3 regions of the Shewanella sp. BF02_Schw genome follow, and region 2 is predicted to be linked to each of the others. Evidence: predicted binding sites of a transcription regulator. Region 2 holds the regulator's gene; each other region holds the start of a gene.
The links. The regulator NrdR, encoded in region 2, represses ribonucleotide reductase genes. The targets are predictions, from matches to a motif close to AAACACNANATNTNGTGTTT.
Positions count from the first base shown of each region.

Region 1: the regulator NrdR is predicted to act here: its motif matches at 2,788-2,807, upstream of nrdD (anaerobic ribonucleoside-triphosphate reductase).
Region 3: the regulator NrdR is predicted to act here: its motif matches at 2,099-2,118, upstream of nrdA (class 1a ribonucleoside-diphosphate reductase subunit alpha).

Region 1 covers NZ_JABKAW020000003.1:63,214-68,588, forward strand. Annotated here, with positions in the region: gene HNW13_RS13025 (NADH:flavin oxidoreductase/NADH oxidase family protein) at 1-66, shown strand, start outside; gene nrdG (anaerobic ribonucleoside-triphosphate reductase-activating protein) at 188-655, opposite strand; gene nrdD (anaerobic ribonucleoside-triphosphate reductase) at 655-2,772, opposite strand; gene rssA (patatin-like phospholipase RssA) at 3,468-4,412, opposite strand; gene HNW13_RS13045 (DEAD/DEAH box helicase) at 4,596-5,375, shown strand, end outside.
Region 2 covers NZ_JABKAW020000001.1:421,798-427,172, reverse strand. Annotated here, with positions in the region: gene ribE (6,7-dimethyl-8-ribityllumazine synthase) at 1-57, opposite strand, end outside; gene ribBA (bifunctional 3,4-dihydroxy-2-butanone-4-phosphate synthase/GTP cyclohydrolase II) at 181-1,284, opposite strand; gene HNW13_RS02020 (riboflavin synthase) at 1,388-2,047, opposite strand; gene ribD (bifunctional diaminohydroxyphosphoribosylaminopyrimidine deaminase/5-amino-6-(5-phosphoribosylamino)uracil reductase RibD) at 2,111-3,256, opposite strand; gene nrdR (transcriptional regulator NrdR) at 3,321-3,770, opposite strand; gene glyA (serine hydroxymethyltransferase) at 3,885-5,138, opposite strand.
Region 3 covers NZ_JABKAW020000001.1:1,406,081-1,411,455, reverse strand. Annotated here, with positions in the region: gene ubiG (bifunctional 2-polyprenyl-6-hydroxyphenol methylase/3-demethylubiquinol 3-O-methyltransferase UbiG) at 267-989, shown strand; gene HNW13_RS06300 (HAD-IA family hydrolase) at 1,113-1,775, shown strand; gene nrdA (class 1a ribonucleoside-diphosphate reductase subunit alpha) at 2,324-4,612, shown strand; gene nrdB (class Ia ribonucleoside-diphosphate reductase subunit beta) at 4,685-5,375, shown strand, end outside.

The DNA of each region.
Region 1 (5,375 bases), on a different contig from region 2:
GATCAATATAAAACCAAACAACGCACTAAACGTTATCGCCATATTGTGGGTCTTTCTAATCATTAACGAGTTAACGATTAGCGGGTTAAACATTTATTTGCTAACGATTAACGTGCTAACGATTAGCGCGCTGACAGTTAACGTGCTGGACATTAAACGACTCGTCTTAACGCCTTCATATAAAACGCTAGCGCATAAAACGATGGATCTGTTGATTGCTACTGCCGCGCCATAATAGCGCGGGATCGGCTTTATCTTGCTCATACTTACCGTCAATCAACACATCCACAAAGTTCACCACAGCTTGTTGCTGCGGTGTAAGTTCAGCCAGTTGATAACCGGTCCACAGCCAAATATCTTTATCGGGACATTCCAGCTTTACCCGCGTAACCAATTTTAGTACGACTTCAAGATTGGCGGGATGTAGCGGATCGCCACCACTTAACGACAAGCCTCGACGGTAAATACGAGTATCGGTTAAATCATCAATAATCTGATCTTCTAGTGTTTGGCTAAAAACATGGCCAGCATCTACACGCCAAGTACTTTGGTTATAGCAACCTTTACAACCATGCTCGCAACCGCTAACAAATAACGTACAGCGAGTGCCTTCGCCGTTGATCACATCAACGCTATGATATGCACTGTAATGCATTATAAATGCTTCACTCTACGCTTAACTTCTTCTTGCTTACCGAAGTTAAATGGTCGTGCATCTGGGCTACCTAAATAACCACACACGCGACGAGTAACAGACACTCGGCTTGGCTCATGATTACCACATTTAGGACACACAAAGCCCTTACTAGTACAATTAAATTCACCAATAAAACCGCAATCGTAACACTCATCAATGGGAGTATTGGTGCCGTAATATGGCACTCGGCTATAACTGTAATCCCAAACGTTTTCGAGCGCTTCAATATTGTGCTGCATGTTGGGATATTCGCCGTAACAAATAAACCCACCATTAGCGATCGCTGGATAAGGTTGTTCAAAATCAATCTTATCAAAAGGATTTACTTTCTTTTCGACATCTAAGTGAAAACTATTGGTGTAATAGCCTTTGTCGGTCACACCTGCCACTACGCCAAACTGGGTAGTATCAAGCTGACAAAAACGGCTGCATAAATTTTCACTTGGGGTACTGTATAAACTAAAGCCATAACCTGTTTGTTGTTTCCAAGACTCAGTGGCTTGCTTTAAATGACTAATAATGGCGACAGCTTTATCACGTAATTGTGTGTTATCAAACACATGTTCAGCATTGCTATATAAAGCATTAATGGTTTCGTGAAGACCAATAAACCCTAACGAAATTGATGCCCGGCCATTTTTAAAGATTTCGCTCACATCATCATCCGCATTTAGGCGCACACCACAGGCGCCTTCCATATAAAGGATTGGTGCCACTCGTGCTTTGACTCCGGCTAAACGGGCAATACGCGTTTCTAAGGCTTTGCGGGCAATTAACAAACGCTCATCGAGTATTTGATAAAAACGCTGTTCATCTTTACCTGCTTCCAACGCTATACGCGGTAAATTAAGACTGACAACACCTAGATTATTGCGGCCTTCATGGACCAATTGACCATTTTCTTCATAGGCGCCCAAAAATGAGCGACATCCCATTGGGGTTTTAAACGAACCGGTGACTTTCACGACTTGATCATAATTGAGAATATCTGGGTACATGCGCATACTTGAACACGTTAAGGCCATCTTTTTGATATCGTAATTAACATCAGTCGCTTTATGATTCACGCCATCTTTAATGGCAAACACCAATTTTGGAAAGACTGCTGTTTTACGATTTTTACCTAAACCCGCCATACGTACAGTTAACATCGATTGCTGAATTAAACGCGACTCCCACGACACGCCTAAACCAAAACCAAATGTGACAAATGGCGTTTGCCCATTGGCGGTATGCAGGGTATTCACTTCATATTCAAGTGACTGGAATGCGTCATGACACTCTTTTTCGGTTTGTGTCATCGCATAACCTTCTACGTCAGCCACTTGCCATTTTTTTGCGACGCTAAGGTGCTTTTGGTAACTGATTTGCACAAACTCAGCTAACACTTCGTCGATACGATTAATTGTGGTACCACCATAAATGTGGCTCGCCACCTGGGCAATAATTTGCGCCGTAACAGCAGTGGCAGTTGAGATAGACTTAGGCGGTTCTATTTCAGCATTACCCATTTTAAAACCATGCGTTAACATGCCGGCTAAATCAATTAGCATGCAGTTAAACATCGGGAAAAAAGGCGCATAATCTAAGTCGTGATAGTGAATTTCGCCTTTTTCATGGGCGGCTACCACATCTTTTGGCAGTAAATGGGTTTTGGCATAATGCTTGGCCACAATGCCCGCTAATAAGTCTCGCTGGGTCGGGATGACTTTGGCATCTTTATTGGCATTTTCGTTTAAAATGGCACTATCCGATTGCTCAACCAAACCGCGAATAGCACAATTTAATTTACTCTGGGTTTCACGGTGTTTATCTCTATCGTGACGGTACTCAATGTAATGACGCGCCACCGACTTAAACGGGCCCGACATTAATAAATTTTCAACTGCATCTTGTAGTTCGTGAATATCAACTTCGGTCTTCACAGCCATTTGCTGCTCTACCGTCTGCGCTAACTGCTGTGCATATTGATGGTCAGCTATACCTGCAGACTCCATTGCTGCCACAACAGCCTCTTTGATTCGACATCCATCAAAAGCAGTTCGGCATCCATCCCTTTTCACTACTACAAGCATACAACCATCCTTTACAAGCACTATATATAGCGCTTTAATACACGTACAACACAAGATAGAGTGTATTAGACACATTTACGCGGAGTAATACCTTGATCCAGATCATAATTGTCGGCAGTACTTAATATTGAAAAAACACTTGCTATCAGCGATAGATATTGTAGGAATAACAACTAATTTTGACAGGCTAATACAAGGGGATAAAATCGACACAATTTAGCGATTTGGGATGCTTTGCTGAATCGATAATCTGATGTGCAAACGCCATAAGGGTTGTATTTGACAACTTAAAATGGTGCTGAATGACGGTATTAAGTCATTGATCGAACCTTAAATGGCTAGATCAACAACATAAATAACGTACCCACTGTATCTAATGACTCGGTAGTTATCGTTAGATAATTGCGGGTAGACCATTGCGGATAGATCATTGCGGGCAAGTCACTACTAGATAACTACTCGATAACTACTAGATAATGACTAAAACACCATGAGTTAACTATGAGATAACTATGAGATAACTATGAGAGAGTGAATAATCTTATCAACCACATCAGACTGCGCAGGTCAGACAATACCCTTGCGGGGGTAACAGCCCAGAATTAATGGAAAACATCTATTAACTAGCAAATATTCACCTAGCGGCGGTTAACGGGTGTATTTATCATAAACACACCACTATATTCGATACTGCTTCAACATTTCTTTAAGGTCGCTTCGATTAAATGTTTAATATCACTTACTGCCTGCTCACCGGCTTTAATCGCTTCTTTAGCGCGATGAAACTCCATGGTGCCAATATCACCCACATCAGGTACGATGCAAATATCAGGTGGCTCGCCCATTAGGCGTGAACGTTTATGGCGTTGTTCTAGAATATCCATCGATTGTGACATCACCGCCAGCATACCCGGATGGGATTTTGAACTTCCTAAAGAGAATTTATCGGTTAAGCCATTCATATAATCTTTGCCTTTACCCCATAGGTCCATAAAGCCAGATTCAAGCTCGCGCTTTTCATCAATAGGTTCAGACTTAGTGGCTTTGCGGCTTTTTACTTGCTCTGGGATTAAGTGCATTTGGCCACGACGATGGCCATTTAAATCCACCGCAATAACCACATCAACGCCCATAGAGCGAGCTAATGATACCGGCACAGGATTCACTACCGCACCGTCCACAACCCAGCGATGCCCTTGCTGTACTGGGGGTAAAAAACCTGGCATTGAACATGAAGCTCTAACCGCATGGCGTAAGTCACCTTCTTTAAACCAAATCTCTTGCCCAGAATATAAATCTGTCGCGACTGCAGCAAAGGGACGATTCAGCTGTTCAATGTTAAGGTCGCCAATACGATTAGCCAATACATCAAATACTTTTTCACCACTGATAAGTCCGCCTTTGCGCCAGCCTAAATCCATTAACCCGAGTACATCCCAACTTGAAAATCCACTCACCCAGGTTTCAAGTTCACCCAAATGATTATTGGCATAGGCAGCACCCACTAATGCACCTACCGAACAACCTGCCACTTTGTCAGGATAAATATCTAACTTGGCTAAACCATTCAATACCCCAATATGTGCCCAACCTTTAGCGGCTCCACTGCCTAGCGCTAATCCCACGGTGAGATTTGTCATCTTTCTTTCCTTCCATGCTCGGTATTCAATTTTACGATACGCCCGCCTGAATCGTCCCATAGCGACGTCGAACTCAGGCAATAATATAAAGCTAAAAAATAGCATAACTAAAGCGACTCTTGTTGGCTATAGCAAGGTGAAACAGCTATAATCGTCGGCTATCATTTTTTAGGGGATTTACCTTTGCAATTTACCGATTTTTCGTTGGACAAGCGCCTGCTTGACAGTCTAAAGCACCTTGGCATTTCTACGCCTACCGATGTTCAAGCGCAAGCACTTCCCATTGCCTTATCAGGTAAAGATTTAATGGCATCGTCTAAAACCGGCTCAGGTAAAACCTTAGCGTTTTTATTGCCCGCAATGCAACGCGTGATATCCACTAGAGCATTGTCGAAAAAAGATCCTCGGGTACTTATCTTGTTACCGACTCGTGAATTAGCCCAGCAAGTTTATGGCCAATTACGTTTATTAGTCGCCAATACCCAATATAAAGCCATTAGTGTACTCGGCGGTGAGAACTTTAACGACCAAGCCAAAGCATTGGCCAGAGATCCACATTTCATTGTTGCCACACCGGGACGTATTGCGGATCACTTACAACAGCGCCACTTATATTTAAATGGCTTAGAATTACTGGTTCTTGACGAAGCTGACCGTATGCTCGATTTAGGTTTTGCGCCACAGCTAAAAGCCATTAATGATGCAGCTGATCATAAGCGTCGCCAAACGTTAATGTTTTCAGCTACGTTAGATCATGAAAGCATCGGTGACATTGCAACAACATTGCTCAAAACACCAAGCCATGTCTCTATCGGTGAGTCTTACACTGAACATAAAGATATTGAGCAAAGAATTATTTTGGTTGACCATTTAGACCATAAACAAGCCTTGCTACAGCATATCTTAAGCCAAGAGCAACACAAGCAAGTGATTGTATTTACCGCTACGCGTTCAGATACCGAC
Region 2 (5,375 bases):
TATTACGATCGCCACTTTGGCATTTTTCGCTTCGATATTACCTTGAACTACGTTCATTCTATCTTACCTAAATTAGCTAAAGCACCCGGCTCGGGGCAAAAAGAGGCGTTATGATATCACAGCCAAAAGCCCTGAGCGCTATGCAATTAATGAATTTGTTAAATTTACCATAAGCCAAAATTATTCAGCTATATAATCAGTCACTTCTAAACCAAAACCAGACAGTGAATGATAACGTTTTGGCGAACTGAGTAAACGCATAGTGCTGACACCTAAACTCGACAGAATTTGTGAGCCTACGCCAACACGACGAGATGTTCCTTGCCACATTGCTGGCGCAGGAGATTGACCATTATCTTCAGCTTGAAAGGCTTTTACTTTGGCCAATAAATTACTTGTATGTTCATCATTACCCAGTAGTACTAAAACGCCACCTTCGGAAGCAATCCGCTCCATGGCTTTTTCTAATGGCCAACTGCGCTTTTGATCACGTTCAGAATGCAGCAAATCATTAAAGGTGTTTTGCAAATGCACACGCACCAAACAATTCGGTTTTACTTCATCTTTAACCAAGGCGTAGTGTAATTGATTATCGATAGTGTCTCTAAACGTCACCATAGTAAATTCACCAAAACGAGTGGGTAATTTACACTGAGCTTCACGTACAACGGTAGTTTCGTTAGTGTTACGGTATTCGATTAAATCGGCAATAGTACCGATTTTAATCCCATGTTTTTCACTGAATATTTCTAAGTCTGGACAGCGCGCCATGGTACCATCTTCGTTTAAAATCTCAACAATGACGCCTGAAGGTTCACAGCCAGCTAAGCGCGCTAAATCGCAACCCGCTTCAGTGTGGCCAGCGCGGGTTAATACTCCGCCCTCTTGTGCCATCAACGGAAAAATATGTCCAGGTTGCACTAAATCAGAGGCTTTGGCGTCTTTGGCAACGGCAGCTTGTACGGTCACTGCACGGTCATGAGCAGAAATACCTGTTGTGACTCCGGTCGCCGCTTCAATTGATACAGTAAAATTAGTCGAGAACTGGGCATTATTATTGGTAACCATTAAAGGCAAATTAAGCTGCTGACAACGCTCTTTGGTCATTGTTTGGCAAATTAATCCACGGCCATAGGTTGCCATGAAATTGATTGCTGCTGGCGTCACTTTATCAGCGGCCATGATCAAATCACCTTCATTCTCTCTGTCTTCATCATCCATCAAGATAACCATCTTACCTTGACGAATATCTTCAATGATTTCTTCTATGCTATGTAGCGCCATTGTCAGACCTTTATTTAGTAAGTGTTTGATTTAAACCTTAGGCATTAAATCTATTGGTATTGCATATTATGTATAGGGTACAAATGGTGTTTTACTGTCGCGATTAACGTAAAAAACCTGATTTAGCGAGTAACTCCATGGTCACGCCCGATGCAGGCTGCACATGGTTAGTTTCCGGTTGCATTAAACGTTCTAAATAACGCGCGATTAAATCGACTTCGATATTGACACTATCACCTACTTTTAAATCCACCAGCGTGGTTTCACCTGCAGTGTGAGGTACAATCGTTAATCTAAAACGAGCACCATCAACTTCATTAACAGTCAGGCTTACACCATCAATGGTGATCGAGCCTTTGTGAGCAATATAGCGACTTAATTGGGCTGGTACTGATAACCAAAACTCTAGTGATTTACCTCTGTAAGCGCATTGCTCAACTTTTGCAATGCCATCGACGTGTCCACTTACCATGTGTCCACCTAATCGAGTGGTTGCCGTAACCGCTTTCTCAAGATTAACCTTTTGACCGACCTGATAACGACTAAAGCCAGTTAAGTCAACGGTTTCAGCTGATATATCAGCAACGTAACCATCACCTAAACGCTCAACAACGGTCAAACACACGCCATTGGTTGCTATACTGTCACCTAGCTTTACATCCGTTAAATCCAGCTTACCGCTGGCAACTGTTAAGCGGATATCGTTACCTTTGCGATCAATTTTACGTAATGTGCCAAGGGCTTCGATTATTCCTGTAAACATAATACTCACTTTTTGCAGTTAAACGTTGCTGTTGTTCAGGTTTTGGACTGAACAACACGCACATTAATAGGGTTGATTATATCTGAGGATATAACGCTTATCTTGTCCAACGTTGCGTTCATCAATTAATTGCAGTGCCGGCGCTTGCTCCATTGTACTGTAATTAGGTAACTGCAACATATTACGTCCGTGGCTACCTAATAGTTTAGGCGCCTGGTAAAGCACAATATCATCAACGAGCCCTTGGGCGACAAATGCTCCGGCTAAGGTAGCACCGGCTTCAACTAAAACAGAATTAGTATGCTGACCTAAATATGTTAGCAAAGCTAACAATGGGATTCTGCCTGACGAGTCACACGTTAACTGAAGAAATGATACGTGATCTGGAAATGCAGCTTTGGTGCTTTCGGGATAATTACAGCCAGAAACCAGTAAAATAGGACTTTGAATTGAAAATAATTGCTGTGTTGCTGTTAATCTTGCGCGACTGTCGAGCACAACCCTTAGAGGTTGGAAGATTTCATCTTTTGTATGGCGAGTGGTTAACTCACCTAACGCCTCATAGCGCACATTAAGGCTTGGGTCATCGACAAGAATGGTTTCAACACCAGTGATTAATGCACAATGGCTAGCGCGGTATTTTTGCACATCAGCTCTTGCTGCACTGCCAGTAATCCACTTCGACACGCCATTAGACAGAGCCGTTTTACCATCTAAACTGGCTGCTATCTTTACCGTTATCCAAGGAAGTCCTGTTTTCATCCGCTTCATAAAACCCAGATTAAGGTCATAGGCTTGTTCGCTGAGCAATCCAACATCAACGTTAATACCAGCCTCACGTAACAGGGTTATACCGCGACCAGACACTTGTGGATTTGCATCGGTCACCGATACCACAACTCTGGCAACTTTGGCATTAATTAAGCCTAAAGCACAAGGTGGTGTGCGGCCATAATGACTGCAAGGTTCAAGAGTGACATACGCCGTGGCACCTTCAGCAGACAAGCCATTATCATGCACCATTTTCAGCGCATTAACTTCGGCATGCCCTTGGCCAGCACGTTGATGATAACCCTCACCAATAATCTTATTCTGATAAACAATGACACAACCGACACAAGGATTTGGCCGAGTGGTATAACGGCCTTTCTCGGCAAGCGCGATGGCACGGCTCATCATTTGGGTGTCAAAGGTGGACCAGTTAGACATGGGAGATAATCTCTTATTGCTTAAATGCCATTAAAACCATTAAAACAGATATTATTAAGCAGCATTACTTTTGCAATTTAGCAATTGCTTCACCAAATTGGGATACATCTTCAAATGCGCGATAAACCGATGCAAAGCGGATATATGCCACTTTATCAAGGCTCATCAATTGTTCCATCATCAGATTACCAATCATTTCAGAATTCACCTCACGCTCACCTGTCGCGCGCAGTGTTGATTTGATTTTAGTCAATGCTTGTTCAATTTCATCAATTGAGACCGGGCGTTTTTCGACCGCACGTAGCATGCCGCCACGCAATTTTTCTTCATCGAATGGTTGTCGAGTGCCGTCACGTTTGATGACTCTAGGCATGACTAATTCTGCGCCTTCAAACGTGGTGAAACGTTCATGACATTCGGTACATTCCCGGCGGCGACGTACTTGGTGACCATCAGCCACTAATCGAGAATCTATAACTTTGGTATCGGTCGCGCTACAAAAAGGGCAATGCATTGAACCTCCTGCAGAAAAAAACAAAATGGCCGCTAACAATTAGCGGCCATTAAAGTTTATCCTATTTGTTGAGCAAGGTTAACCTAAACCTTTTCAACAGGCATCAAGTGACGATTAACCGTATACAGGGAATCGGGCACATAATGCCAACACTTGACCTTTCACTCGTTCAGCCACTTCGGCGTTAGATGCATCATCAAGAATGTCACAAATCCAACCGGTCAATTCTTTCGCTTCTGCTTCTTTAAAACCACGACGAGTAATTGCTGGCGTTCCAATACGAACACCAGAGGTGACAAACGGTGAACGTGGATCATCAGGTACTGAGTTTTTGTTGACGGTAATGTTGGCATTGCCCAATGAAGCATCAGCTTCTTTACCGGTTAAATCACGACCAATTAAATCAACCAACATTAAATGGTTTTCTGTACCGCCAGAAACAATTTTGTAACCGCGAGCTAAAAACACTTCAACCATAGCTTTAGCGTTTTTAACAACTTGCTGCTGGTATACCTTAAACTCTGGCTCTAATGCCTCTTTAAATGCAACCGCTTTACCTGCGATTACATGCATTAAAGGGCCACCTTGGCCACCAGGGAATACCGCTGAGTTCAACTTTTTATACAACACTTCATCATCGGCAGCAGAGATAATAATCCCGCCACGTGGACCCGCTAATGTTTTATGAGTTGTTGAGGTGACCACATGTGCATGTGGGACAGGGGTTGGATAAACACCTGCAGCCACTAAGCCTGCAACGTGAGCCATATCAACAAGCAAATAAGCACCAACTTTATCGGCAATCTCACGCATTTTAGCCCAATCGACTATGCCTGAAAATGCCGAAAAACCGCCGATCATCATCTTAGGCTTGTGCTCAATGGCTAAACGTTCCATTTCGTCATAATCAATTTTGCCAGCTTCATCGATACCGTAAGGAATGATGTTGTAAAGCTTGCCTGAAAAATTCACTGGTGAACCATGGGTCAAATGACCACCATGAGCAAGGTTCATCCCTAAAACAGTATCACCAGGTTGTAACAACGCCATAAACACTGCGCTGTTTGCTTGTGAGCCTGAATGAGGCTGTACGTTGGCATAAGTTGCACCAAATAATTCTTTTGCGCGTTCAATAGCCAATGTTTCAACAACATCAACGTATTCGCACCCACCATAATAACGCTTGCCTGGATAACCTTCAGCATACTTGTTAGTTAACTGAGAACCTTGCGCTTCCATCACACGTGGACTGGTATAGTTTTCAGATGCAATCAATTCAATGTGTTCTTCTTGACGACAAGTTTCATCTTCAATGGCTTTAAATAATTCTGGATCATAATCCGCAATATTCATCGCTTTCTTCAACATGGTAGCTCCAACATCATTATCTATATAGTAGGGTTGCGCGGTATTCTACTCTGCAACGATAATGATTTACAGTACAAACAACATGAAATTCACTGTGTTCTGAATACAAAACGATTCATGTTGATAACACCAAGCTAGCAGATTGTTTAGCGAATTGAGTCTAAAAAGCATGCTAGATAAAATCACACAATTGCCTGTTGAGTTCAGCACATAATACAGTAGAATTATCACCATCTT
Region 3 (5,375 bases), 980 kb from region 2:
TGCTCTATCACTCTTAAAAATTACAAAAAAGCTAATATTTTCAGCTAATTTAGTTTATTCATTGGCTAATATACGACTAAATTTGAGCAACAATTATCGTTAACTTGTTGATGATTTAAGCAGTTGATAGCATAAAACATCCATTTACCTCGCTTAAATGGATGTTTTATGAGCAAGCGTAAACGGCAAAAGCCATTGTTGACTACTATTCGCAAAGGTTATCGCTATAATAGCGACCATACTTTATTACACACTTAGGTTACGTTATGTCACACGCTGAACAATCGACACCCAATGTTGATCCACTCGAGATCGCAAAATTTGAAGCCATGGCGCAAACGTGGTGGGATCTCAATGGCGAGTTCAAGCCATTACATTTACTTAATCCACTGCGTTTAAACTACATTGACCAAACCGCTGAAGGTATTTTTGACAAAAAAGTACTTGATGTTGGCTGTGGTGGCGGTATTTTGTCAGAAAGTATGGCGCGCCTAGGTGCTAACGTTGACGGTATTGATATGGGCAACGCACCACTTGAAGTGGCAAAACTACATGCCTTAGAGTCTGGTGTTACGGTTAATTACCTCAAAACAACAGCCGAAGCACATCGCGATAACCACCGCGAATATTATGATGTGGTCACTTGCATGGAAATGCTCGAACATGTACCCGATCCCCAATCGGTTATTCAAGCCTGTTGTGACATGGTTAAACCTAATGGTTTTGTGTTTTTCTCAACCATAAACCGTAATATGATGTCGTATTTAAAGACGATTATCGGCGCAGAGTATTTATTAAAAATGCTGCCAGTTGGTACTCACGATCACAGCAAGTTTATTCGCCCATCGGAACTGATGGCATTAGTCGATAACACCGACTTATTGTGTAAAGATGCGCTGGGAATTACCTACAATCCATTGTCGGGTGTGTTTAAGTACACTAAAAGTGTCGATGTAAATTATATGATAGCCACTCAAAAAATTGATTAATCATCCAGGTGATTCTTTTCAACATTTCAATGTGAATGCACCACAATAGCGTTATGTTGTGCCAATAACGCTATAAAGGGCTTGCACTGTCTATTGTTATTTTCTCTCGTTAGGAGCTAGCCCTTGCATAAACAAGATATAAAAGGAGTGCTGTTCGATTTAGACGGTACCTTAGCCGATACCGCACCAGATTTAGTACAGGCATTGAATCTCAGCTTGGATGAAGCCGGTTTTAACGTCCAACCGCTTGACTTGATGCGCCATGCGGCATCACATGGAAGCTTATATTTAGTTAAAACGGCCATTCCAGATGCCGATGAACAAGTACAAATTACCATCCAGCAAGCACTACTTCAGCATTATGCCCGTATCAATGGTGACAACAGCCGTTTATTCGCTGACTTACCCGAACTATTATCCTTATTTGATGCCCAATCGATTCCTTATGGCGTAGTGACCAATAAGCCGGCTCGATTTGCCAGGCCATTAGTGGAAAAGCTTGGTTTAACTCATAAATTGAAAACCATGATCAGTGGTGATAGCACTCGTCACTCTAAACCTCATACAGCACCAATGCTGTTAGCAGCACAACAAATTGCCATTGCTCCTCAAAGTATCTTATATCTAGGTGACGCTGAACGTGACTTAGTCGCCGCCCACAATGCCAGTATGTTAGGCGGCGTTGCGTTATGGGGTTATTTATCTGCGACAGATAAACCTGACACATGGCCAGCAAGCAAACAATTTCAACACGGAGCCTCACTTAAACAGTTTTTCACTGATTAATGACAGTGTTCGACATCGGTTTAGCGGGTCTTATTAAGCTTAAATGTACAGTTAACAGTCATCAATTTCTACCCGATCAAAACCAACAAAAGATCAATCAATAAACGGTCCATTTTTTTTGATCGCTGTTTATTTTAGCGATCAAATTTTTATCATTTGATGGATTAAAAAATATCATTTATCAAAAACTCTTTATGAATTTGGGCTCTAGGGTTAGTTGTCACTAACCCTGCCGTTTATCCTCAAGTTATCCACAAGAAGTTAATGAAATTGTGGCTTGCAATAAACCTCAAACCTCACTATCTTGTATCTTAGATTTTAAATAACACCATATCTTGTGTGTGGCTGACAATCAAAACACTACTCCACGACGTTCCAAAGGATGTAGTGGCTAACTGAACGTACTGGTGTTTAACTACCACGTTGTGAGTACATCAGGTTGATTGTTTTAACATGGAATTGTTTTGTAACTGGTTCGGATCGAATCAAGCAGCACTGCATCCAACAACAGATCACATGATTAGATATAGAACCAAGGCCTCTCTTCAATGAATAGCAATATGACAGTCACTAAACGCAGTGGCGAACGTGAATCTATCGATTTAGATAAAATTCATCGCGTGATCACTTGGGCAGCCAAGGGATTAAAAAACGTCTCAGTATCTGAAGTAGAACTTCGATCTCATCTGCAGTTTTTTGATGGCATTCCAACAGAAGCCATTCATGAAACGATCATTAAAGCTGCGGCTGACTTGATCTCTCCAGAGTCACCCGACTACCAATTTGTGGCTGCCCGCTTAGCGGTGTTCCACTTACGTAAAAAAGCGTTTGGTCAATTTGAACCACCAACGTTATATGACCATGTCACCAAATTAGTTGAACTGGGTAAATATGACATGCATATCATGGCTGACTACAGCCGTGAAGAATTAGACACACTCGACACCTATATCGATCATTGGCGCGATTTGAACTTCTCTTATGCCGCGGTAAAGCAACTTGAAGGTAAATACCTGGTTCAAAACCGTGTCACCCATGAAGTGTACGAAAGCGCCCAGTTTTTATACATCTTAGTCGCAGCATGTTTGTTTGCCCGTTACCCAAAAGAAATTCGTTTGAAGTACATTAAAGACTTCTATGACGCGACGTCTCTGTTTAAGATTTCTTTACCAACACCAATCATGGCCGGTGTGCGTACCCCTACACGTCAGTTCAGCTCATGTGTATTGATTGAGTGTGATGACAGCTTAGATTCAATCAATGCGACTGCATCGTCTATCGTTAAATACGTTAGCCAACGTGCTGGTATTGGTATTAATGCGGGTCGTATTCGTGCCCTTGGTAGCCCTATTCGTGGCGGCGAAGCATTCCACACCGGTTGTTTACCATTTTATAAGTATTTCCAAACTGCAGTGAAGTCGTGTTCTCAAGGCGGCGTACGTGGCGGTGCAGCAACGCTGTTCTATCCTTTATGGCATCTAGAAGTTGAATCGCTATTAGTACTAAAAAACAACCGTGGTGTTGACGACAACCGTGTACGTCATCTTGACTACGGTGTGCAGTTAAACAAATTAATGTACCAACGTTTGATTAAAGGCGAATATATCAGTCTATTCAGCCCATCAGACGTGCCTGGTCTTTACGATGCATTCTTTGAAGACCAAGTTGAGTTTGAACGTTTATACCTTCAGTATGAACAAGACAGCAATGTCCGCAAAAAACAAATTAAAGCGGTTGAACTGTTTTCATTGATGATGCAAGAACGTGCTTCTACTGGCCGTATCTACATTCAAAACGTCGATCACTGTAATACTCACAGCCCGTTTGACTCTAAAGTTGCGCCAATTAAGCAATCTAACTTATGTTTAGAAATTGCTTTACCGACTAAGCCACTTAAAAACATCGATGATCCAGACGGTGAAATCGCGTTGTGTACCTTGTCAGCACTTAACTTAGGCGCAATTAAAGATTTATCAGAGCTTGAACCATTAGCTGATTTAGCTGTTCGTGCGCTAGATAACTTACTTGATTACCAAGATTACCCAATTAAAGCCGCGCAAACGAGTTCAATGAACCGTCGTACCTTAGGTATTGGGGTGATTAACTTTGCTAACTATTTAGCTAAAAACGGTAAAAAGTATTCAGACGGTTCAGCTAATAACTTAACTCACAAAACCTTTGAAGCGATTCAGTTTTATTTACTGAAAGCGTCGATGAACTTAGCAAAAGAGCAAGGTGCATGTCCGTTATTCCACGAGACAACTTATTCGAAAGGTATTTTACCTATCGACACCTACAAGCGTGATTTAGACAAGATTTGTGACGAGCCATTGCACATGGACTGGGAAAGCTTACGTAGCGACATTAAGCAGTACGGTTTACGTAACTCAACCTTGTCTGCGCTAATGCCGTCTGAAACCTCATCGCAAATTTCAAATGCGACTAATGGTATCGAGCCTCCACGCGGTTTAATTAGCGTTAAAGCCAGTAAAGATGGTCAGTTAAAGCAAGTCGTTCCTGATTTTGAATTACTGAAAGATAAGTATGAACTGCTGTGGAATATGCCAAACAACGATGGTTACATCCAACTTGTTGGTTTAATGCAGAAGTTTATCGACCAAGCTATTTCGGCTAACACCAATTATGACCCAAGCCGTTTTGAAGGCGGTCGTGTACCGATGCAAACATTGTTAAAAGACTTGTTAAGCGTCTACAAACTGGGCATTAAAACATTGTATTATCATAATACTCGTGACGGTGCTTCTGATCAGTTTGACGACATTATTGCTGTCGAAGAAGAAGACGATGGTTGTGGTGGCGGTGCGTGTAAGATCTAATCATCACTTTATGTATATTTAGCGGGGGCCTTCCCCGCTTTTTGAAAAATGCGTTTTCAGGACACCTAAATAATGGCTTACTCAACATTTTGTCAAACACCTAACGATTCTACCAAAGAACCTATGTTTTTCGGTCAATCGGTTAATGTGGCACGCTACGATCAACAGAAATATGAAGTCTTTGAAAAGCTAATTGAAAAGCAATTATCGTTTTTCTGGCGTCCAGAAGAAGTTGATGTCAGCCGTGACAAAATTGATTTCGGTAATTTACCTGAACATGAACAGCATATTTTCCTATCAAATCTAAAATACCAAACATTACTCGACTCAATTCAAGGCCGTTCACCGAATGTGGCATTTTTGCCTTTGGTATCGCTACCAGAATTAGAAACGTGGATTGAAACATGGTCGTTTTCTGAAACCATTCACTCGCGTTCGTACACCCACATTATTCGTAATATTGTTAATAACCCATCTGTGGTATTTGACGATATTGTACAAAATGACGAAATCTTAAAGCGTGCCGGTGATATTGCCGCTTATTACGATGACTTAATTAACCTCACCCAGATTAATAACTTGTTAGGTGAAGGAACGCACATTATTAACGGTAAAGAAATCACCGTTAATTCACGTATTCTTAAAAAGTCATTATATTTGTGCATGATGTCAGTTAATGCCTTAGAAGCGATTCGCTTCTATGTCAGTTTTGCCTGTTCGTTTGCCTTTGCAGAGCGCCGTGTAATGGAAGGTAATGCTAAAA